Regions from separate parts of the Pseudoalteromonas sp. 1_2015MBL_MicDiv genome, predicted to be linked through region 1. Evidence: predicted binding sites of a transcription regulator. Region 1 holds the regulator's gene; the other holds the start of a gene.
The links. The regulator LexA, encoded in region 1, represses DNA repair genes until DNA is damaged. The targets are predictions, from matches to a motif close to TACTGTATNNNNATACAGTA.

Region 1 (17,593 bases):
TGCCGTACCGGGTCGTCCATGGATAACTACATCAATGTGATCTTTTATATCGCCAAGCACTATCGGACTGCCTTTAAGTGCAGGAAATACACCCGGTAACCCCATGCCCGTAGGCTGATGGCACGCTGCACAATTAGCCATATATACTTGTTCGCCTAAAGTCATTAACTCTTCTTTTGGGAGGGTTTTATCAAGTAATGCGGCATCTGCTAATGCTGCTTTTTGTTTAGCCTGCTTTGCATCTGCTAACCATGTTTTAAAATCAGCCTCAGATTTAGCAACCACCACAACAGGCATGAAGCCATGATCTTTACCACACAGCTCGGCACATTGGCCTCGGTAAGTACCTTCTTCGTTAATATTGGTCCATGTTTCGTTTATAAAGCCGGGGTTCGCATCTTTTTTAACTGCAAAATCAGGTACCCACCAAGAGTGAATAACATCATCAGAAGTCATTAAAAATCGTACTTTTTGATTTATTGGCAGTACAAGAGGCTTATCAACCTCAAGTAAGTAGTTAGGGTTTTTATCTGCAAGATTCGCTATTTCATCTTGCGGGGTAGACAAAATAGAGTAGAACTCTACATCTTCGCCCATATATTCATAATGCCATTTCCATTGCGAACCCGTAATTTTAATAGTGAGATCAGCTTTGCTGGCATCTTCCATTGCAATAAGGGTTTTAGTGGCTGGTACTGCCATAGCAATTAAAATAACAAACGGAATTGCAGTCCAAAGTATTTCTACTTTAGTGCTTTCGTGAAATTGGGCAGGTACAGCCCCTTTAGATTTACGGTGATGAATAAGTGCCCAAAACATAATTGCGAACACTATCACCCCAATCACACAACATATTATAAATATGGTCATGTGCAGCTGATATACATTATTGCTTATATCGGTTACGCCTTTGCGCATATTGTATTGGCTGTTCGCCAAAACTGAGTGCGAAAAAACACATAATATAAGCCACAAGGTAGAGGTCAGTTTACCCATGTGACGGCTCCTTTGATGCTATTGCGAATGCAAAGCGAAGAGGCATACGGCTTAAACGCCAATTCGTTATTTTTATTTTTTTAGCCAATCTTATTTAATATTGATTGGTTTTGCTGCGCCAACAACGAGTTTGTGTATATTGTGTGTTCTCAAAACTAAAAAGCTGTGAGTTATTATTAGCTCAGCACATTAATAATTAGCTAAAAAACGAACAACAAGCAAGTTTTAGTATAAAAAACAATCAGGTGATATTGAGTAATTAATAAAAAGTCAGTAATCAACTAGTCAACAGGAAGTTCAAAATATGAGCAAAACAAAGGGGTTTAACGTATTCGGAGGGGGAAATATAAGTGCAAAAAAATTTACAGCTAAAATAATTAGTTGGCTGTTTACGTCATATTTTTAGTGCTAATGTTAAAACAAAAATGCGTGCTAAAAAGCACGCATTTATAAAAATAAATTAAAAACTACATCCAATCAGCGTTTCTTATAACTCCAACGGCTAAACCTTCTATATTAAAAGATTCATTTTCTAGATCAACTTCAATTGGCGAAAAGTCGTCATTCTCAGCATGCAATAATACTTTTCGGCCTGCTTTTTCAAACCGCTTTACGGTAACATCATCATCAACACGAGCAACTACAACTTGTCCATTTTCTGCAACTTGAGTTTTATGCACAGCTAACAAATCACCATCCATAATACCTATATCTTTCATGCTCATACCGTTAACGCGCAATAAAAAATCAGCAGCTGGTTTAAACATTAATGGATCAATTTTACAATGACTCTCAACGTGCTCTTGCGCCAAAATAGGCTCTCCCGCTGCGACTCGCCCGATAAGAGGTAAACCTAACTGTTCAGGCTCTTCTTCCTCAACAAGTTGAATACCTCGGCTTGCACCTGGTTTCATCTTAATAGCACCTTTTTTAGCAAGCGCTTTTAAATGCTCTTCAGCAGCATTGGCACTTTTAAAGCCTAATGTTTGTGCAATTTCAGCACGTGTAGGAGGCATACCAGTGTCTTTAATAAAAACTTTAACTAATTCGAGAATTTGAGCTTGGCGCTTCGTTAATGGTCGCATACAACTGGTTTTCCATACAGTACATTTAACTGTGAGTATATACAGTTAAATAAAAATCGCAAATTTAAATTACATTGATTGCTTGCTGTTAATAAATCACTTTTACACTTATGTAGAAACAACGACTGCTTACATAAAATAAACATTTGTATCTTTATATTTACGATTAAGGGCTAATTTGATGACAGCCACATGTTAATAAATTGAAAACAACTTATTAACATGTACACTTTATGTGTACAAACACTTAAAAGGATTATCAAATGAAAAAATATTCACCATTGTTTATTGGCTTATTGTTTAGCGGCTATGCGTATGCCCAAGTCCCACTTTTCGAAGTGCAACACTCTAACTTTACGCAAAACATTAATAAAGAAGGTAATGCTCAATCTCAATTTGGACAACCGCTTTTCGAACTAAGCGCAAAAACCAATGCATTCTTTTTACCTGTTCAGGGAAGTGACATTGAATTTATCAAAAGTACAGCAAGTACATCAGCAACTGGTAACTTAATTTGGGTAGGTAAAAGCTTAGATGGTGACGAAGTAACACTGATAAAATCTACAAAGGGGATTTCTGGTACGATAAAGGTAAATGAACATGTTTATAAATTGCAACCGAATAAACATTCTGATCATAATTTTATTGAATTAGATCCTGCCAAGCAACCTGCTGAGCATGCACCCGATTATCAGCAATCTAGCAACACTATTTCAATCAGTGAACAAATTTTAACAGAACAAAGCTTCCAAACAGCTATGGCAACTAACGCGCAAAGCAATATTAGCTTACTCGTTTTATACACCCCAGCCGCAGAACAAAAATCTAGTGATATTAATAGCTTGATTGATCTTGCAATAGTAGAGACTAATCAGGGTTACCAAAACTCAGGTGTCAACGCAGTTGTTAGTTTGGCCCATGTAAGCCGAGTTAATTATACTGAAGCTACAAATTCAGGTACGGATTTAAATCGTTTAGCTACCAAAAACGATGGTTATATGGATGAAGCGCACACACTACGAGATCAATACGGTGCTGATGTAGTCATATTAATAAACGACGTTAACGGCTACTGTGGCCAAGCCAAAGCAATTGGTGCAAATGCTAACAGCGCATTTGCGATGGTTGATTATGACTGTGCAACCGGCTATTACTCTTTCGGTCATGAAATTGGTCATTTACAAGGTGCTCGTCATAACCCTGAAAACGATCCATCAACATCTCCTTATTCGTTCGGCCATGGTTATCAGCAACCTCAATCACAATGGCGTTCAGTAATGGCTTATAACTGCACAAATAACTGCACAAGAATCAATTACTGGTCAAATCCAAACAAATCATACAGCGGAAGTGTTATGGGAACTCCATCAAAACACGATAACGCTAGAGTCTTAAATTTAACAAACCCCACAATTGCAAATTTTAGATCTGCATCTAGCCCACCGGTAAATAACAATACACTGCAAAATAACCAATCTATCGTTGTTAGTGGTGATCGAAACAGTGAGCAATTGTTTACTTTTACAGTGCCAAGTGAAGCTGAGCAAGTCACATTTTCGACCTCTAATGGCACTGGGGATGTTGACCTACATGTAAAATATAATGCAATTGCAACGAGCAGTAACTACGATTGCCGACCGTATAAAAACGGAAATAATGAAAGCTGTAGCGACACCCGCACTGGTAATTACTCTATTATGATTAAAGGCTACAGTGCTTTTAGTAATGTCGAGTTAATAGCTAGTTACCAATAAAAGATCTGGCTAAGTATAAGCAAGTAACATTATGCTGCTTGCTTATATTTAGCCTAGGGCGATTTCTTCTTTACTGCTCGATTGTATCAATAAACTACGATATCCCTATTATTACTTCTTACTATCCGCCTCACGCTATCTGGCTATAAATTTAGATCCACTTTTTTATTTTCATTATCTTAACTTTATGAAAATATAAGCCATATTTTTACTACTATTTTAAAAGGTAAGCTTATGAGTATTTGGTATCAACCTGTTACTTTAGAGTTTTGCAAACAGCTAGATGAGGGTATAAACGGCCAAGGTACACTAATGAAAACCATGGGAATTGAAATTACCGAAATTGGTGATGATTACCTCGTAGCAACTATGCCTGCCATACCAGCGCATCATAATCCAATGGGCATGGTGCATGGAGGAGCCAACGTAGTGCTTGCCGAAACAGTGGCAAGTTATGCAGCTAACTTCGTAGTCGACTTCACTCAGTTTTATTGTGTCGGACAAGAAATTAGCGCCAGTCACTTAAAAGCATCTCGTAATGGTACTTTAACAGCCACCGCAAAAGCGTTTCATATTGGTAAGCGTAGTTCAGTCTGGGAAATAAAAATTACTAATAGTCGAAACGAGCTTTGCTGCGTATCAAGAATGACCGCAGCCGTAGTAGAGCGAAGATAATTACTTACTGTTACTTTTCGATTGGGTAAATTGTAATTTCCATACCCGCACCAATAGCAGATATACGTAATAATGTATCTGCATCTAAAGCTTGGTTAAAACACTTAGGCGATGTGCCTGATTCAAAACCAATATCAAATGTTCTACGTGAACAACTTAGCCATTGCTTTAACGCATTACGCGAACACGATTCAATAAGCTCACAGATATGGTTAATTGCTTTATCTGGTGTACCTACTTCACCTGTAGCTTCAATGCGGGCTAACTGACGGTATTCGTCTTTGTCATAATGTAAAACTGTAGCGACTTTTTTTAAGTCTGCCACTAGCACGCTAATATCCTGCTTTGATTCAAGCTCTAGATCTACATTTAAAAATTGAATTTCCGACATTGTTTAGTATTTATCCTCTAATGATTACACCGCAAACTTTAACGCAGTTTTACTTTTATACCAAATCAACTATGTAATATAAGCTGTTTTATATGGTAAATAGATAGTTTTACGCATTTATAATCCATTATTTAATATTTATCATTTTTAAGTACAAACAATACTTTTTTATAAACTCCATGGCCTGTTGACCTTTGAGGATTAAAATTAAGTGAATTATTGTTTAAAAAAGTATAAAAAATAACCTTGACTTTTATATGCCACCGGTGGCATTTTAAATATGCGGGTTAAATACACTGTTTAAAGAGGTGTATTTAAATAAAGCCAAACACACCTCACTCATATTTACGCTTACTTATAACACAAAAAATAAGTGCAAAATCTGAACTGAGTGGCATTACCTAAATTCAGCAGGAACACACAATGAAAACGTCAAAAAGATTCACTCTCAGGCCACTTAATTACATTATTAGTGCATTATTAATTAGCACGACAGCTCAAATCAGTGCTGAAGAAGCCGAACAAACAAATATAAAAAAGAAAAGTGAAATTGAGTTAATCGAAGTTACAGGCTTTAGATCATCACTTAATAAATCGCTGGCTACCAAAAGGTTTGAAGTAAATACCACGGAATCAATTGCAGCCGAAGACATTGGTAAATTTCCAGATTTAAATATCGCAGAGTCACTACAGCGAATCCCTGGTGTCGCAATTTCGCGAGAAGGAGGAGAAGGACGTCAAATTACTCTACGTGGTTTAGGCCCATCTTTTACCCGCTCAACCCTTAATGGTATGGAAGTTCCTGCTAGTACAGATGGGACTGATTCGGGTGGTGGTGTAAATGGCGGCAGAGCATTTGACTTCAACGTTTTTGCATCAGAGCTATTCAATCGCGTTGATATTCAAAAATCACCAACAGCTGCAACCGAAGAAGGAGGTATTGCAGGTACTGTCGATATGTATTCAGCAAAACCTTTTGATTCCCCCGGTCTTCATGTAGCTGCGTCGGCACAGGCAGGCTATAACGATTTAACAGAAGAGACAGACCCTAGAATGGTATTTATGATCAGTAATACATTTGCTGACGATACCTTTGGGGCTTTATTCTCTGTCGCTAAATCAGAGCGCACAGTTCGCCAAGAAGGTTTTGGTACCGTTCGCTGGACAACCCCCGTCAAAGACGGCGGCGGTGTCTATGCTGACACATCAAATACTGACGTTATTGGCACAGCTGATGTGGGAAATTGTGAATTTGAAGGTGAGCAAGTTGATGATGTAAATTGCCTATGGACTCCTCGACTTCCCCGCCCTGATTTTTTTGGTAATGAACAAGATAGATTAGGTTTTACAGGCTCATTACAGTATGCGCCTAACGATGACTTAGTAATTACCTTCGATACCTTGCATTCTACCCTCGACAACAGTCGTACGATGTATAATTTCTTCGAAATGTTCAGAAATACATTTAGCGAGATCACTCCAGACTCTATTACAGTTGCCGAAAATGGAAAACAAATTCAGGCAGGTACATTTAGTGGAGTAAAGTCCCGTGCAGAAAGCCGTCAACAGGTATCTAAAACAAAATTTAAACAGTATGTGTTATCTGGTAAATACCACCTATCTGACTACTTAAAATTAGATGCAATGATCGGCACCGCTGAGTCAAATGCTCGCTCTGAGCAATATCGTTATAATATGACCAGCAATACACCTCATACCGTCTCAATTGATTTTGGAAATAGCGCAAATACTGCAGTGATGGATTATGGCTATGATAATTTAGATGCAAGTTCATTTAATTTAACAGACGGTCGACTTCGTGCTACGGATGTACTCAGAAAAAATGATACTGCCAAATTAGATTTAACTTACGAAACAGACTTTATGAGCATTAAAGGTGGGATTGCTTATAACGATAGAACAGTAAACTATGATGAATCGCAAATTAATGGATTTCCGGATCAAGAGTCAGCCGTCGGCTTTTCACAATTAATGCCTTACGATGATTATGGTTCAGGCTATGATGGTACGTTACCGCAATTTATTGTGGCCGATTTTGATGCAATTGAATCACAACTACTCAATAAAGAGTGGACGGCGCGAAGTGCACAAAGCTGGGAAGTTGAAGAGGAAACCATCGCTGCTTATATTCAATCAGATTTTGAATATGAAATATCTGATATGCTCCTACGAACAAATGTAGGCTTACGTTATGTAAAAACAGAAACAACATCAACGGGCTTTATTCAAAGCGATCCTGTTGAAATTGAAAATAGTTACGATAATGTTTTACCTGTTTTAAATTTAGCACTGGATGCAACGCAAGATGTTGTTGTACGTTTAGGGTTATCCAAAACCATGACCCGTCCAAGCCTTGGCTCACTAAACCCAGGTAACCCATCATTCTCCTATTTAAATGGAACAGTCAGTGCGGGTAATCCATTTTTAGACCCATTCACCTCAACAAATACTGATTTAGGTATCGAATGGTATTTTGATGAAGAGTCGCTACTTGCTTTAACTGGTTTTTATAAAGATATAGGTACTTTCATCACCAGCTCAACTGAAGAAAAATTAGTTGACCCTGCATACTTACCTTTCATTGATAACGATCCGCAATACGATCCATCAAGTGCACTTGACCCAAGAACAACACCCTACACCCATTACGTACCTGTAAATGGCAAGGGAACTGTTGTTAAAGGTATTGAGCTAATATATCAACAGCCATTTAGCTTTTTACCGGGGTTATTAAAAAATACCGGTATTGTTTCTAACTACACTCACGTATCCGCAGGAGAAATAACGGGGCTTTCTAAAAATTCATATAATTTCACACTTTATTACGAAGAAGAAAATTATGGCGCTCGCGTTTCAATGAATAAACGCGATAACTACATTACTGATTATACTGGCAGTAATGGTAATGCTGAAGAAGCAACAACAGGTCCAGCACATTATGACCTTTCTGCTTTTTATAACCTCAATGACAATGTAACCGTAACATTTGAAGCTATTAACTTAACCGATGAATATGAGCGCTTGTATACCACTGGTGACGGAACTCTTAATTTACCACGAGAGTATAATCATACTGGTAGGCAATTCTTTTTAGGTATTCGCTATAGTATGTAAGTATCTTAACCAAAGCTCAGGTTAAATAGCTTATACAAAGCTGATAGTTTCCCCGCACTATCAGCTTTTTTTACAAAAATAAAAAGAGCAAGTACCAGTAACCATTTCAAGCTAAATTCTAAGTCTTCTTTATCTTTTTTAATCAACAGCTTAAACTAGCCATTCCTGTAGTTCACATATGTGATGGATATGACTCGATTTATTCTGGCCTTATTGGCTTGTTTTTTGTGTGTTTCGGTATCAGCGGAGCAGTTCACCCGTTTTTCTACTGCAAAAAAACACCTTATTAAAACCCTACCTGACAACGCTAAAAGCATCTACTGCGGCTGCGACATTAAAAAAGAAGGTAAAAAACTCGTTCCAGATCCCGCAAACTGTGGTTACGTTCCGAGAAATACGCTTACACGCTCAGGTAAGATAAACGTGCGAGCACTACGCATTGAGTGGGAACACATTGTTCCGGCGTGGGAATTTGGTCATCAACTACAATGTTGGCAAGATGGCGGGCGAAAAAATTGTAGAAAAGTAAGTGCTAAATTTAGAAAAATGGAAGCCGATATAAACAACTTAGCGCCAGCTATTGGCGAAATTAATGCCGATCGCTCCAATTATCGATTTGGCATGCTTAACGAAAACGCCACACAGTATGGCCGCTGCGAAGTAAAAGTAAACTTTAAACAACGTGTAGTTGAACCGCCTGTTTATGCGCGAAAACGTATAGCCGACACCTATGCTTATATGCAAAAAACCTACGGTTTAAAGATATCAGATAAGCAACAAAAGCTCTTTAATGCATGGCAAAAACAAACGTTTGCAGCGCAAAGTGATACTAAAAAACTATAATTTAATTGGTTGCGCACTATTGAGTAAATTTTATAGTGCGAGATTAAGTTAGTAGCCTAAATAATTATCTAAAATATGCCCACTTTTAAACGGTATTATAAATCTTGATGCGGGCCAAATATTTCGTAATGAATGTGCTCACTTTTAACACCGAGCCCAAGTAATTGGTTTTTTATAAATGCCATGAACCCCGCAGGGCCACACAAGTAAAAGTCGCCATTACTCAATGGTAACTGTGCTTGTACTGCGTTTAAGTTCATCAACCCTGTAAAATCAGCGCCCTCTGTCGCTTGGTTAAACCAGGTTATTGTTTGCAAGCGGTTATTCTGCGCTGTTAGATCATATAAATATTTTGAAAACGAGTGCTGCTGAGTATTTTCGCAGGCATGTAAATACATAATCTCTTGATTAGAATTATCACTTAATAACGTTTCAAGCATAGCCAGCATTGGCGTTTGCCCAACACCTGCTGAAATGAGTACCGCTGGACTTGTGTTATTGCGTAAAAAGAAGTCTCCTGCCGGCGGGTATAACTCAACAATAGTGCCTTGCTCTAATGAGTGTAAATAATTAGACACCATGCCAGGCTTTGGCTGTAGCTCTTTTTTAACACTAATACGGTAGTTTTTAGCGTTACTTTTTTGTGAAATAGAATACTGGCGAATTTCTTCATATTCAGCGCCCTCTGGCTTAACTTTAATACCTAAATACTGCCCTGGTTTATGTGTAATAACAGCTTCGCCATCAACTGGCGTAAGTGTAAAGCTCGTTACTAGTTCTGATTCAGCCTGCTTGCTGGTTATTTCAAATTGGCGAGTTCCCGCCCAACCACCGTGTTTATTTTTACTGTGCTCATACAAAGCAGCTTCTTCGGTTATACAAATATCAGCAAGTACGCCGTAAGCTTCGCGCCAAGCGTATTCAACATCGGGAGTAAATTGCTCAGGAATAAGCTCTTTTAAAGTACCAATTAAATGTGCACCTACAATAGGGTAATGCTCAGGTAAAATATTCAAGCTTGTATGCTTATGATTAATACGTGTTAGCGCTTCTTTTAATACGGCTAAATTATCAATATTTTGTGCATACGCAGCCAATGCATTAAAAAGTGCAAATTGCTGACGACCTGTATCTTGATTCGCCATATTAAAAATATTTTTAAGCTCAGGATTATGGCTAAATAAACGCTTATAAAAATGATCGGTAACAACCGTACTCGCCTGCGCTAATAACGGAACTGTGCTTTTTACAATCTCAATAGTTTTATTAGATAACATATGTGTTTCCTATGGATGAACTAACCACGACGCCCATCAACACGACGCCGCGTTAATATAGGTATGCAGTGAATTGAAAATAACGAAAAAGCCACTAGCCACAGCAAAGCACTTATTTGCCAAGCAAGGTGAGGCCCAATAATAAAAGGGAGTAATGAACGAATAATAGCGGCCACAAGCAAAAGCGCAAAAGCAACAGCCATGTAATGAGGAATAGCGAGTGTACGCCCTGTATGACCATGCGATACACGCGTCATCATTGCTAAAATCATCATACCTATTGTGCCAATAGTGATTAGGTGCAGCGCATCTTTAAATTGTATTGCACTGCTATAAAAGCTAAATACAACCATCATTAACCCTACGCCTAACGTAAGGTACGAAACATGCAAAGACCATAACAACGGCACTCTCAATACCTTGCTATCCCAACAACAACCAGTCCTAAGCAGGTGAAGCACAGCAACCGTTGCAACAACCAACGCAGGATTAATCGTGTTCAAAAACAACTTGTTGATAAAAAATAAAGTGATAGCCACAATAGATAAATACATCACCGCTTTATCTATTTTAGGAGTGCGAACTTGCTCGGTTAAACCCAGACCTTTAGCGGTAAAAAATGGTAGAACGCGACCCGCAACAATGCCAACTAGTAAAGTAATTACCAGTACTGCGGTATCAACCACACCAAGTGCAAGCTGCATGTTTTGTTTTAAAACAAGTATTAAATACAATACATTGAGCCCACAAAGCACAGCTAAAATAGCTAAAAACGGATAGTTACTTTTGCTATTGGCTTTTAATAACATATTAGCCAACGCGGCTATGGCGCCTAGCCACCAAATAACTTGTAATGTAAGTGCAGCATATAAATTAAAATGAGCAATATCAGGCAATATCACAAAAAAGGCTAAGCGCGCTGCAAGCCATATAAACGTAAGCCACATAAGGGCTTTCCCACTTATGCTCGGTACGCCTGTCCATGTTTGTGCAGCGGTAAGTAAAAAGCCAACAGCTACAACTCCTGCAAAGCCAAACAGCATTTCGTGCGCGTGCCATAATGTAGCGGGTATCGATAAGTGCCAACTTGCATGGCCTGTTAAAATAAGTAGCCAATACCACACCGACAAAAACGCTAATAAACCACCACCCAAAAAGAAAGGCCTAAAAGCAAGCATCCATAACGGCCATTGAGATACTTGATGAATAGCAACGCGTGCTGGCATTGGCTCAGTTAAGTTTATAGGGCGCATTATCGTACCTCCTGCCCTAAACCATACTGATCAAAAAAGTTCTCAGCGCACGCTAGTGCCTCATACAGTGAACTAAACTGTGTTTGATTATTTAAATTATTCAGCATTAGAGTGTTCATGGCGATCTCTGTAACCAACTACGTTACTTAGCTATTACACATACTGTGCCAACAACTTTATTCATTTAAATTCAATAAGTTAAATTAAACCACTTTACACTATGAGTCTTTATGACCTACTATAAATTAACTCATAAAAACACAAACAGGTCATTTTGACATGAACCAGCAATTCAACCTTACCCAAGTTGCTCTAGAGCTTGCTCAAAGTACACTGCACGAGCATAGTTTTGATCAATTACTAGCAACGGTTGAGCGGGTGATTCCTAGTGATGCAAGTGCGTTATTAGCGCTTCAGGGCGAGCAATTAAAACCACTGGCAATTAAAGGATTAATGCCCGACAGTTTAGGCAGACGATTTAAAATAGCAGAGCACCCTCGCCTAGAAGCTATTTGCAAAAGCACACTTGCGCTGCAATTTGCGCACGACTGCCCACTACCCGATCCATACGACGGATTACTATTAGCTAAAACCGGCGACATACCGGTACATGCATGTTTAGGTTTACCTCTTTATGATAAAAACGCGCTACTTGGCGTACTTACGTTTGATAGCCTTAACGCCAATGCATTTAACAGCATAAGCGCTGATACACTCAATACTTTACAAACGCTGTGTAGTGCGCACTTTAAAACGGCCTTAGAACTTGCCCATTACAAACAGCATGCACAGCACTCAAGTGCATTAGTACAAGAACTAAATCGTGAAGCATTAACACGGGACGGCGGTGAAATTATTGGTCAAAGCCCGCTAATGCAAACACTTAAAAACGACATTAAACTCGTTGCAGCATCTAACTTTAGCGTGCTGATATTAGGTGAAACAGGGGTAGGGAAAGAACTTGTTGCGCGTAACATTCACTTAAATTCAGCTCGAAAAGATCAACCGCTTATTCACTTAAATTGTGCCTCACTTCCCGAAAACCTCGCCGAAAGTGAATTTTTTGGTCATTCTAAAGGGGCTTTTACAGGCGCACTAAATTCGCGCCAAGGTAAATTTCAATTAGCTGATGGCGGCACGTTATTTTTAGATGAAATAGGCGAACTACCCCTTGCCATGCAAAGTAAACTATTACGAGTGCTACAAAGTGGCGAAATACAAACGGTAGGAGAAGACACGCCAAAATACGTAAATGTACGCGTTGTTGCTGCAACCAACAGAAATTTAAAAGAAGAAGTAGCTCAAGGTCGCTTTAGAGCCGATTTATACCATCGCCTCAGTGTCTACCCTATTACTGTGCCACCACTTAGTAAACGCGAGCACGACATAACACTCTTAGCTGGTTATTTTATTGAGCAAACAGCCCGTAAATTAGGGATAAAACAATTAAAACTAAGCCCCGAAGCGCAAGCATTACTTAATCAGTACAGCTGGCCAGGTAACGTGCGCGAGCTTGAACATGTCATTAGCCGCAGCGCCCTAAAAGCAAAACAAAGCCAATGGCAAAATCCAATAATAACCATTACAAGCGAGCACTGTGATTTAATCCCGAGTGCGCCGCAAAACTCTCTAGTAGCAAGCCAAAGTACAACCAACACCTTAATCAACCAACCTTTAAAGCAAACTGTAGAATCGTTGCAATACAACGTAATTACTGAGCAATTAAAGAAGCATAACTACAACTGGTCAGCAGCAGCAAGAGTGCTTGAATTAGATAGAGCTAACTTAGTACGCTTGGCTAAACGCCTAGGGATAGAAGTAAAAAAAACACTATAATCATTTAAAACATAGCTAAAATGCGGCTAATACCAATCTGCTTATATATGGGGTCTATTTAACGTTAAGAAAATTACGCTAGAACTAGGCAAAAATTTTTGTATCTAGTTGTTCTAAATAAAAAATTTTTAACGACGTTATAGTGAAATTTAATTCGTTAAATTGATCAAAGATTTATGCAGGTTGGTATAAAACTATTGATTAGCAGCTAACTTACTAAAATGTGTTTTTAGCAACCCTGCAAAAGCTTGTACTTTAGCAGTACGATGCACTAAGTGATGCGTGACTAACCATACATCGGTAGGCCAGCTTAACTCACTGTGTAATATAGGCACTAAATCAGGATATTGCGCCGCTACGTCATGCTGCAATCCGCCAATGCCTAGCCCTTTAATTATTGCACGAGTCGCTTCTGCGGTTTCAGATACTCGCAGCTTTATTTGCGATGCGGGAATATGTTCATCAGCCCACGCAAAATAAGGCACGCGGGCATTAAAACCTGCCACACCCGATACAAAATTATGCTGTTGTAAATCACTTAATAATTTAGGCATGCCGTATTTATTAATATAACGTTTATTAGCGTATAAGCCCGATGAAAGCTGGGCCAAATGTTGAGCAATATAATCGCCTTCATCAGGCCTTGGGCCTGCACGCACAGCAATATGTGCTTGCCCGTGATCGAGCCTTAGCCTTTTTTGTTCTAAAATAACTTCTAACTGCACCTGCGGGTGTAACGCCTGAAATTGCTCACACACATCCCCAAGTATATCCATAAAACCGCTTACCGTAGTTAACAACAAACTCCCTCTAAGTGTACTGTCTGCCGAAGCAATATCGTTATGAAGCTGCTCTAACGAACTATGAATAGTCTGCGCCGTTGCAAATAACTTAGTGCCAATTTCAGTTACTTTGTAGCCACGCGCATGGCGATGAAAAAGCCGTGTATTCAAGTTTTTTTCAAGATTATTAATTCGTCTAAGCACTGTGCTGTGGTGTACATTAAGCTCTTCTGCTGCCGCTGTTAACGTGCCTAACCGTGCTACTTCAAACGCTACTTTAACGTCTTGCCAATCTTCAAATTTTATCGCCATGCTGCTTACCTTATACTTATGTGCATTTACGCACATAAGTGTTGCGTTTATTGGGGTTTTCTACAAGCAAAATTTTGCTACATTAGCCATGAAACTTAAAACATTAAAAGGCCACTACCATGTCAGCACCAAAAATTATCGCTCTAGCAGGCAGCCTTCGCCAAGAAAGCTTTAATCAAAAAATTATTAATGAAGCAGCACGTTTTGCTCTACAAACAGGTGCTGAAGTAGAAGTAATAAAACTAAACGAATTAAACATCCCACTATTTAACGAAGATATAGAAGCGCAAGGCACACCAAGCGATGTACAGCTTTTGAAAGACAAGCTACGTAAAGCCGACGGTATTTTACTAGCAAGCCCAGAGTACAACGGCTCTATTACCGCAGCACTAAAAAACGCCATTGATTGGGCATCGCGCACAGAACAAGGTGCTGTTCCTGCTTTTCGTAATAAAGTGGTAGCTTTGTTTGCAGCATCGCCAGGTGGGCTTGGTGGATTACGAGGTTTAAATCATGTGCGTGATATATTAAGCGGCATTGGTTCATTAGTGCTTGCCGATCAGCTTGCTGTACCCGCTGTACACACTTTGTTTGATGAAAGTGGGCAAATAAATGAACCTGTAACGGCTGAAAAAGTATCAGCCCTTGCTCATCAATTAGTAAGCGTTGCAAGTAAGTTAAAATAACTTGCACGCCCGCCTACTTACTTTGTCGCCGCTATTTTTGCGGCGATAAAATCGGTATGCGTTACATATAAAAGCCCTGCGACTTTACGTATTACGTAGTCTTCTTGGGGATCTATTTCTCCATCGGCATACGCTAAGCGCCATAATAGTTCTATTATTTCTATTCGCTGTACCGCGCTGCAATGCTCATTAATCTGTTTTGAAAACTGAAAGTAATCTATCGCACCATCCAAACTACTCGTCGCATTAGTGGTGAGCTCATCAACTTCGATATCTGTTAAATTAAAGTACTTTTTTAAGGTTACAGTCAGGGTTTGTTGTTCATCATGTTTGAGCTTGGCATCAGCGCGCATAACTTCAATTAACAATGCAGCAACGGCTGTTTTTAAATCGTGCTTTTGCATACTTGGCTGCTGGTCATCGAATACAGCAAAAAGTTGTTTTATCTGTTTGAACATCACACTTTCCCTTTTGGGTGTTAGACTAAACGAAAATTAATCGGCCTTATAACTCATATTAATGGGTATAAAGTTCGCAAATTAAAGGATACATTTTTATGAAAGGATTAAACTCTCCACGCTTATTTATAGGCGCTACACTGGTGGCCCTTTCGAGTGCAAATACAGCCTTTGCTGAAAAAGCCGAAACAGAAAAACTCTACGACTTTGACAACAAAGTGCATTACTACCAAACAAAAATTGGCGAAGACAATTATAAAATAAAAATTAAGTCTGACGATTACAAACACTTTTCCAACCAAAGCGTATTTTTATTACGCCATGCTGAGCGCTTATGTCGTGGCAACACCTTTATGTTGAAAGTGCTTGAAGGCGTGCAAGAATATGAACGTTTTCCAACTAAGCCACGCGCCTATCAACCAGATTTAAGTGTTTTACTACAATGCGAAACTAAAGAAGATACAAGCAAGGGCAAGTAACCTTAGTCTTTATAACCCCAAGGTGCTGATGGTGGATTAATCGGCTGAGTTAAATCAAAATCCACCTTAAACTCACGTCCTTGGCGAATTAATCGATAAGTAAATACTTCCGGGTAAATATACATTTGCCATGTATTACCTACAGACTGTGCAATGCCTTGTTTTACAAATAACTCTTTAGAGTACTGGTCTGCTGGAAACGACTGCATTTGTGCAAACCCTGCATCAAGCGTATGGCCACCATACATAGTTGATGCGTCGTCGCTGCCATCTTTATGACGATGATCGTGCTTTAAACTCAAGCCACTTCCCGTTTTTGTTATGATCCATGTACGTGATGCATCATCACCCACGTGAAACGGTACTTGTAGCTCAGTGTCGGTACATTTACGCACATGCATAACCAGTTTTTTATTCTCAAATGAGCTTGGCCCTTTTGCGTTATCTACTGTTACTTTACCCTCAAACGCCTTACCGCAGTGCGCTGCAATGCTATTAAAAAAGGCATCATGAGTAGCAATAGACACCAAAGGTGCAGGGTGTGCAAAGGCTGTTGATGAGGCAAGTATTAGAGTTGCTGCCGTTAATAATTTCATAAGTCTGTACCAAAAATATAAAAATTTAGCGTAATGCTCAAGCCAATACAAAGAAAGTAATCGCAATGAACTTTCCATCATAAATTTATTATGAGAAGCTGAATTTTATATTACTTCGTTTCCGCTTCTTTAATCAAACAAAGGTAATTTTCAATAACCGAGCTTTTTAAAGCATCTTTATCATAAATATCATCCCTTGTCGCAATTAAAGCACTTAGTTTAACAATATCAATCATTCTAATTCCAACTTTCCCACATAGTTCAACTGCATCACGACTAAAACTAGATGATGAAATAAATATAGGGTTTACTAAAGAATAGCTTTTAATCTCTGTAGCAAACTTATATGAGTAAACTTCTCTTGAAAATATTTGTTTTTTTAACAACTCCAAAGAGCCAACGAACTCTCTAATTTCACCGGTTCCAACTTTACTTGTGTAGAGCTTTGCTTGACCAATTAAAAAGCTCTTTTCACTTGTAGGGCCAAAATAAGAAAACGAATTGAATGGCAGTAATCCGTAAAAATCTAAACCTTGATCACTAGAGTAGCGAGTTGTATAAAATTCAGAACAACCCAACAAACTTAAATAATAAGCGCATAATGATTCAAAATTCTTTGGTGTAATATCTTTAATGAACTTATTGAAGCTCCTATAGCGCTTTATAAAGCTTGGAGAAATAACATAGTTTAATGTAGACAAATCGAGCTTGATGATAAAACAACTTGTTCCTAGGTTATCAGATAAAATACTTAGTTTTTCAACTATGGCTTCAACTACCGATTCATCTGTAATAGCCAAATGAGCACGGCATTGTGAATAAAAATCACCAGAGCTGTCGCACTTTAATAATAAGGTATGCTCGTATGGGTATACTGACGTGGTCACTTTATCAACTTCTCAATATCCTTTAGTGTATCAATTGCCGAACGCAGTTTTTCTTTTTCTTGCACTCCTAGATTCCTCACTGCTGAAATAGTAATTTTATCAACATTACCTTTAAGTGAAGAAATGGCTTTTTTCACACCTTCAGTCG
Region 2 (5,349 bases), 370 kb from region 1:
CATTAGCCTCTTATAAAACGACTCTTTTAAAGCTTTAGTAAAAATTTCTTTAAAATCTTCTGATGAAAGCTGGCTGCAATTTATGCACTCATAGTCATTATTAACAAGTAAAATAAAGATAGCAGCTTCAAAATTGGTAAAACGAGTAAAGTGTGTTTTTTCTATTGGTTTGTTAGCTAATAGGCTTTCTAAGGGGTGATTTTTAGCTAACCATTTTGAAAAGTCGCTGAGGGAACGACTATTTTTTGCCTCCTGTCGAATAACTTTACTTTTGAGAGCTTTATAAAATCTTAATTTAAATTCGAACCGCGTGCTTGGGAGACCATTTTTGTAAATATACCCGCATACCCCTACTACAATAGCCAAGTATATAAGGCTAGCGATTAAACTATCTTTTACTGAATCACCAACAGAGTATAAAACGGGAATAAACAGTATCCCGCCAGCAATCACAGCTTGAAAAAAATTATTCAATTCCTTTTCCTTCAATTTTAAGCGTGCAAGACTTGCACGCTTTTCTACTCTATTTCACACCAGTGTGACCAAAACCACCTGCTCCACGCTCTGTTGCTTCAAACTCATCTACAAGTACGAAATCAGCTTTAAGTACTGGAATAAACATTAATTGAGCAATTCTATCACCAGAGTTTATTGCGAATTCATCACTCCCCCTATTCCATACTGAGATGAATAACTCACCTTGGTAATCTGAGTCAATTAATCCTACTAAATTACCCAATACAATCCCATGCTTATGACCTAAACCTGAGCGAGGTAAAATAGTAGCAGCCATTCCTGTATCCTGCATATTTAAAGCAATACCAGTAGGTATTAATTTTGTCTCACCCGGTAAAACTTGTAAAATACCATCAATACAAGCTCTAAGATCTATAGCAGCCGAGCCATCTGTAGCATACTCTGGCATAGGAATTTCAGTACCGACTTTACGATTTACAATTTTTAATTCAACTTTTTTCATTTTAAATTTTCTACTCTAAATAAATTTATAAAAATAATATAGATAATATAACTTAACGACCAGTCGTAAACTCATGCCATGAATCAATTAAATCAATGAAATCTTCAAAGCCACAACCACTACTTAAACCATTTTCTTCAAGCGCTAAATCGTCATCTTGATACGCTATTAGGTCTTCACTGTCTTGATGAAGCGCATGGGCTTCAAACAGTGCTTCGTCTTTGGTTAATATTAAATCTATTTCTTGGCCTTTTAGCGTTAGCGGCTCATAGCTTGAACTCACCGATGCAATAAGCGCTTGCACCATAGCTACTTTGTCTTTGCCTATTTCTTCGTTTAGCCAGCGACCAATAATAGCGTGTTCACTGCTTATTTTAATACGTAGCCCACTAATAGGGTCGCGAATAAATTGATATTCCATAGGGTTTGCCTGTAAATCTTTAATTGCGTAATTATATACGTAAACGCCCGTAAACCACAGGACATATAAAGTAAAATAGCGCCACATGGGCGCTATTTTACTCAACTTTAAAACCGTTAACTTCGCGATCTATAACGCGCTGCGTCAATAATCGACCATAAGTAAATAATAGGCACAAGTACAAAACCTACAAGCACATAAATTAGTGCGTAACTTATTATAATAGCGAGTGCAAAAAATATAGCCGCTAAAATACGCCCTTGCACTAACTGACCTAAACCAGGAAAAAATATATTACATAATGCTGCGATTACGTTACCGCCGGAACCTTGATCTGCCATACTAACCTCTGTATTTATTTGATTTTATAATTATTTACTTACACACTCTATGCCAATTTATTAAAGCTTACAAATCAAATAGTTAAATTACCCTGAATTTAGAGAGTTAGTAAATTTTGCTAACTTTAGGTCAAATTAGCAATTTTTATTGTGCGTTTACGCTTTTTGTTTGTTCAAAAAATTAGCAAGTTACTCGTTTTTAAGGCTATTTTATAAATAGCTGTTTATAAAAACAGTATTTTATTTAGCCTAACAAAAACACCTGTTATACTGCCCACAATATTGATTAAAAAGGCGTAACGATGGACGTTTCACAATTACTCGATGGCTTAAATGACAAACAACGCGATGCCGTTGCAGCCCCACTACAAAACATGCTGGTGTTAGCAGGTGCTGGGTCTGGTAAAACACGAGTGTTAGTTCATCGTATTGCGTGGCTTATGCAAGTTGAGCAAGCATCTGCTTACAGTATTTTTGCCGTAACCTTTACTAATAAAGCGGCTAAAGAAATGCGCAGCCGCGTTGAAGAAACACTAAAAGCCCCTGTAGGTGGTATGTGGATTGGTACGTTCCATGGTTTGTCGCATCGTATTTTACGTGCTCATCACCGTGAAGCTAACTTACCAGAAGCCTTTCAAATTTTAGACTCTGACGATCAACTTCGGATGATCAAGCGCTTATTAAAATCGATGAATATCGATGATAAAAAATGGCCCGCCAAACAATTTGGCTGGTACATCAGCGCTAAAAAAGATGAAGCACTTCGCCCTAAAGATATTCAAGCATACGATATTAACGAGCAAATGATGCTGCGTGTTTACGCCGCCTATCAAGAAGCCTGTGATAGAGCTGGTTTAGTTGATTTTGCCGAAATATTACTACGCAGCTACGAAGTGTTAAAAAATAACCCTACGTTACTACGTCATTACCAGCAACGCTTTGCACATATGCTCGTAGACGAGTTCCAAGATACAAATACCATTCAATATGCTTGGTTAAAGTTACTTGCAGGCGATACAAGCAGTATCATGATTGTAGGCGACGATGACCAAAGTATTTACGGTTGGCGCGGTGCTAAAATCGAAAATATTAAACGATTTTTAACTGACTTTAGCGCAGAAACCATTCGTCTTGAACAAAACTACCGTTCAACAGCAACTATTTTGAAAGCGTCTAATGCATTAATTCAAAATAACTCAGAGCGTATGGGTAAAAGCTTATGGACCGACGGTAACGATGGCGAGCCAATCTCTATTTATGCGGCATTTAATGAGTTAGACGAAGCACGCTTTGTAAGTAGCAAACTACGAAGCTGGTTAAATGCAGGTAATGCACTACAAGATGCCGCAATTTTATACCGTAGTAACGCGCAATCTCGTGTACTCGAGGAGGCCATGCTGCAAGAAGGCTTAAAATACCGTATTTATGGTGGTATGCGATTCTTCGAACGACAAGAAATTAAAGATGCGTTGTCGTACTTACGCCTAGTAGGTAATCGTCAAGACGATGCCGCATTTGAGCGCGTAATTAATACGCCAGCACGCGGTATTGGCGATAAAACATTGAGCCATATACGCGACTGCGCTCGAGCAGAATCGTTACCGCTTTGGTATGCCGCAAAAGCAATTGTAGAACAACAGCATTTATCTGGTCGTGCTTCTGGCGCAGTAAGTAAGTTTGTAGAACTCGTTGAACAAATAGAAGATAAAATTAGCGATTTAACTTTGCATGAGCAAGCTAAGTACACAATTCAAACCTCAGGCTTGATGGCAATGTACCAAGCCGAAAAAGGTGAAAAAGGCCGTGCTCGCGTAGAAAACTTAGAAGAGCTAATTAGCGCGTGTGATCAGTATGAGCTACCTGAAGACGAAGAGTACAGCTCACCACTACAAGGCTTTTTAGCGCATACATCACTTGAGTCAGGTGAAGGACAAGCAGAAGAACACGAAGACGCCGTACAAATGATGACGCTTCACTCAGCTAAAGGCTTAGAGTTTCCGCTAGTGTTTATGGTAGGCGTAGAAGAAGGCATGTTCCCTTCTCAGCAAAGCAACGAAGAGTCGGGTCGCTTAGAAGAAGAGCGCCGCCTTTGTTATGTAGGCATGACACGAGCAATGGATAAGTTATATATTAGCCATGCTGAGAGTCGCCGTTTATACGGGCAAGAAAAATACCATAGCCCATCTCGCTTTTTACGCGAAATCCCTGAGGACTGCGTAGAAGAAATCCGTATTAAAACACAGGTTTCTCGCCCGCCTGCCGCTGGGCGTTTTAGCGCATCAGTTAGCCATGCCGCATTTGAAGACAGTGGCTTTAACTTAGGACAACGCGTACTGCATGCTAAGTTTGGTATTGGTACCGTACTTAATTACGAAGGCAGTGGCGCACAATCTCGCGTACAAGTTAACTTTGACGACCTTGGTAGTAAATGGTTAGTAACGGCTTATGCACGATTACAAGCGGTATAAAGCACACCTAAATGAGTTAGAGCAACAATTAGCTGGCGCGTATCATCGTCAGCTAGTGTTAATAACTGGCAGCCCAGCTTGGTGTTATGAAATACTTAACTCATTAATAGATGAAAATAATACACTTGTTGTATCAAAGCAGTGCGCGATTAAAAATTCGTACTGGCCTACTCGCACTCACCAAATTTTAGGGCGAGAATTTGCTCATGCTGTTTACAATGGTTTTAGTGGTTTGCACCCTGATAAACTTGCAGCACTTGCCGGCACCGTTAAAGCAGGCGGTATACTGTTTTTATTACTGCCTGAACTAGATGATTTAACTTCTTGGCAAGACCCCTCATTAAGTACGGTGCAATCACACGGTCAGAGCATTAACTACAGCATATTTAATCAGCGTTTCGCGACTATTATTAAACCGTTGCCCGCTTTTCACTTGAGTGAAAAAAATGGCTGTATTAGTAATAACGCTAGCTATGTAATGCATAATAAAATTGATTATGAGCCACAGCAAAACTGCGTTGAAAAAATAGTAAAAGTAGCTAATGGCCGTGCCAATAGGCCTTTACTCATTAATGCTGATAGAGGCAGAGGTAAGTCGGCAGCACTTGGCTTAGCTGCCGCAAAATTGACTGATAAAAAAGTAATTATTTGCAGCACTCAGTTTAAAGCGACCCATAGTAGCTTTAAACATTTAGCCAACGAGCTGAGCCTTCAATACAACGCTGAACATAAACAGCTCGCCAACTTGCACTACGTTGCACCTGATGCGTTATTAAATGCATTACCTGAATGCGATTTACTACTCGTTGATGAAGCTGCAGCAATCCCTGTTCCGTTATTACTACAAATGCTAGCTCATTACCCTCGTATAGTATTTGCAAGCACTCTGGTTGGGTATGAAGGCAATGGTAGGGGTTATACCATTCGCTTCAGTAACTATATTAAAGCACACTATAAAGCCTCTAAAGTTGTAACGCTTGATGAGCCCCTGCGCTTTGCTAAACACGATCCTCTTGAGCAACACATTCGCACACTACTAGCACTCGATGCACAATATATAGAGTTAAGTAGTGATGAATTAGAGCAGCCAGTTCATAGTGAAATAACACAGCAGTCCCTTGGTAATAATGAGCCGTTACT

Region 2: uvrD (DNA helicase II) is a predicted target of LexA. The motif match lies at 1,960-1,979, and genes of this name have one in related genera.

Annotation. Positions count from the first base shown of each region.
Region 1 is NZ_CP012737.1:140,508-158,100, reverse strand. Features, by position in the region: gene coxB (cytochrome c oxidase subunit II) at 1-996, opposite strand, end outside; gene lexA (transcriptional repressor LexA) at 1,464-2,081, opposite strand; gene AOR04_RS00755 (M12 family metallo-peptidase) at 2,345-3,835, shown strand; gene AOR04_RS00750 (PaaI family thioesterase) at 4,070-4,510, shown strand; gene AOR04_RS00745 (hypothetical protein) at 4,521-4,901, opposite strand; gene AOR04_RS00740 (TonB-dependent receptor) at 5,325-8,036, shown strand; gene AOR04_RS00735 (endonuclease) at 8,226-8,879, shown strand; gene hmpA (NO-inducible flavohemoprotein) at 8,975-10,156, opposite strand; gene AOR04_RS00725 (NnrS family protein) at 10,177-11,409, opposite strand; gene norR (nitric oxide reductase transcriptional regulator NorR) at 11,689-13,245, shown strand; gene AOR04_RS00715 (LysR family transcriptional regulator) at 13,440-14,339, opposite strand; gene AOR04_RS00710 (NADPH-dependent FMN reductase) at 14,459-15,025, shown strand; gene AOR04_RS00705 (tellurite resistance TerB family protein) at 15,043-15,483, opposite strand; gene AOR04_RS00700 (hypothetical protein) at 15,582-15,962, shown strand; gene AOR04_RS00695 (hypothetical protein) at 15,965-16,558, opposite strand; gene AOR04_RS00690 (restriction endonuclease) at 16,669-17,358, opposite strand; gene AOR04_RS00685 (ParB/Srx family N-terminal domain-containing protein) at 17,442-17,593, opposite strand, start outside.
Region 2 is NZ_CP012737.1:3,727,183-3,732,531, forward strand. Features, by position in the region: gene AOR04_RS16715 (NUDIX hydrolase) at 1-474, opposite strand, end outside; gene dut (dUTP diphosphatase) at 524-979, opposite strand; gene AOR04_RS16725 (YacL family protein) at 1,032-1,400, opposite strand; gene AOR04_RS16730 (hypothetical protein) at 1,517-1,741, opposite strand; gene uvrD (DNA helicase II) at 2,044-4,209, shown strand; gene AOR04_RS16740 (GNAT family N-acetyltransferase) at 4,187-5,349, shown strand, end outside.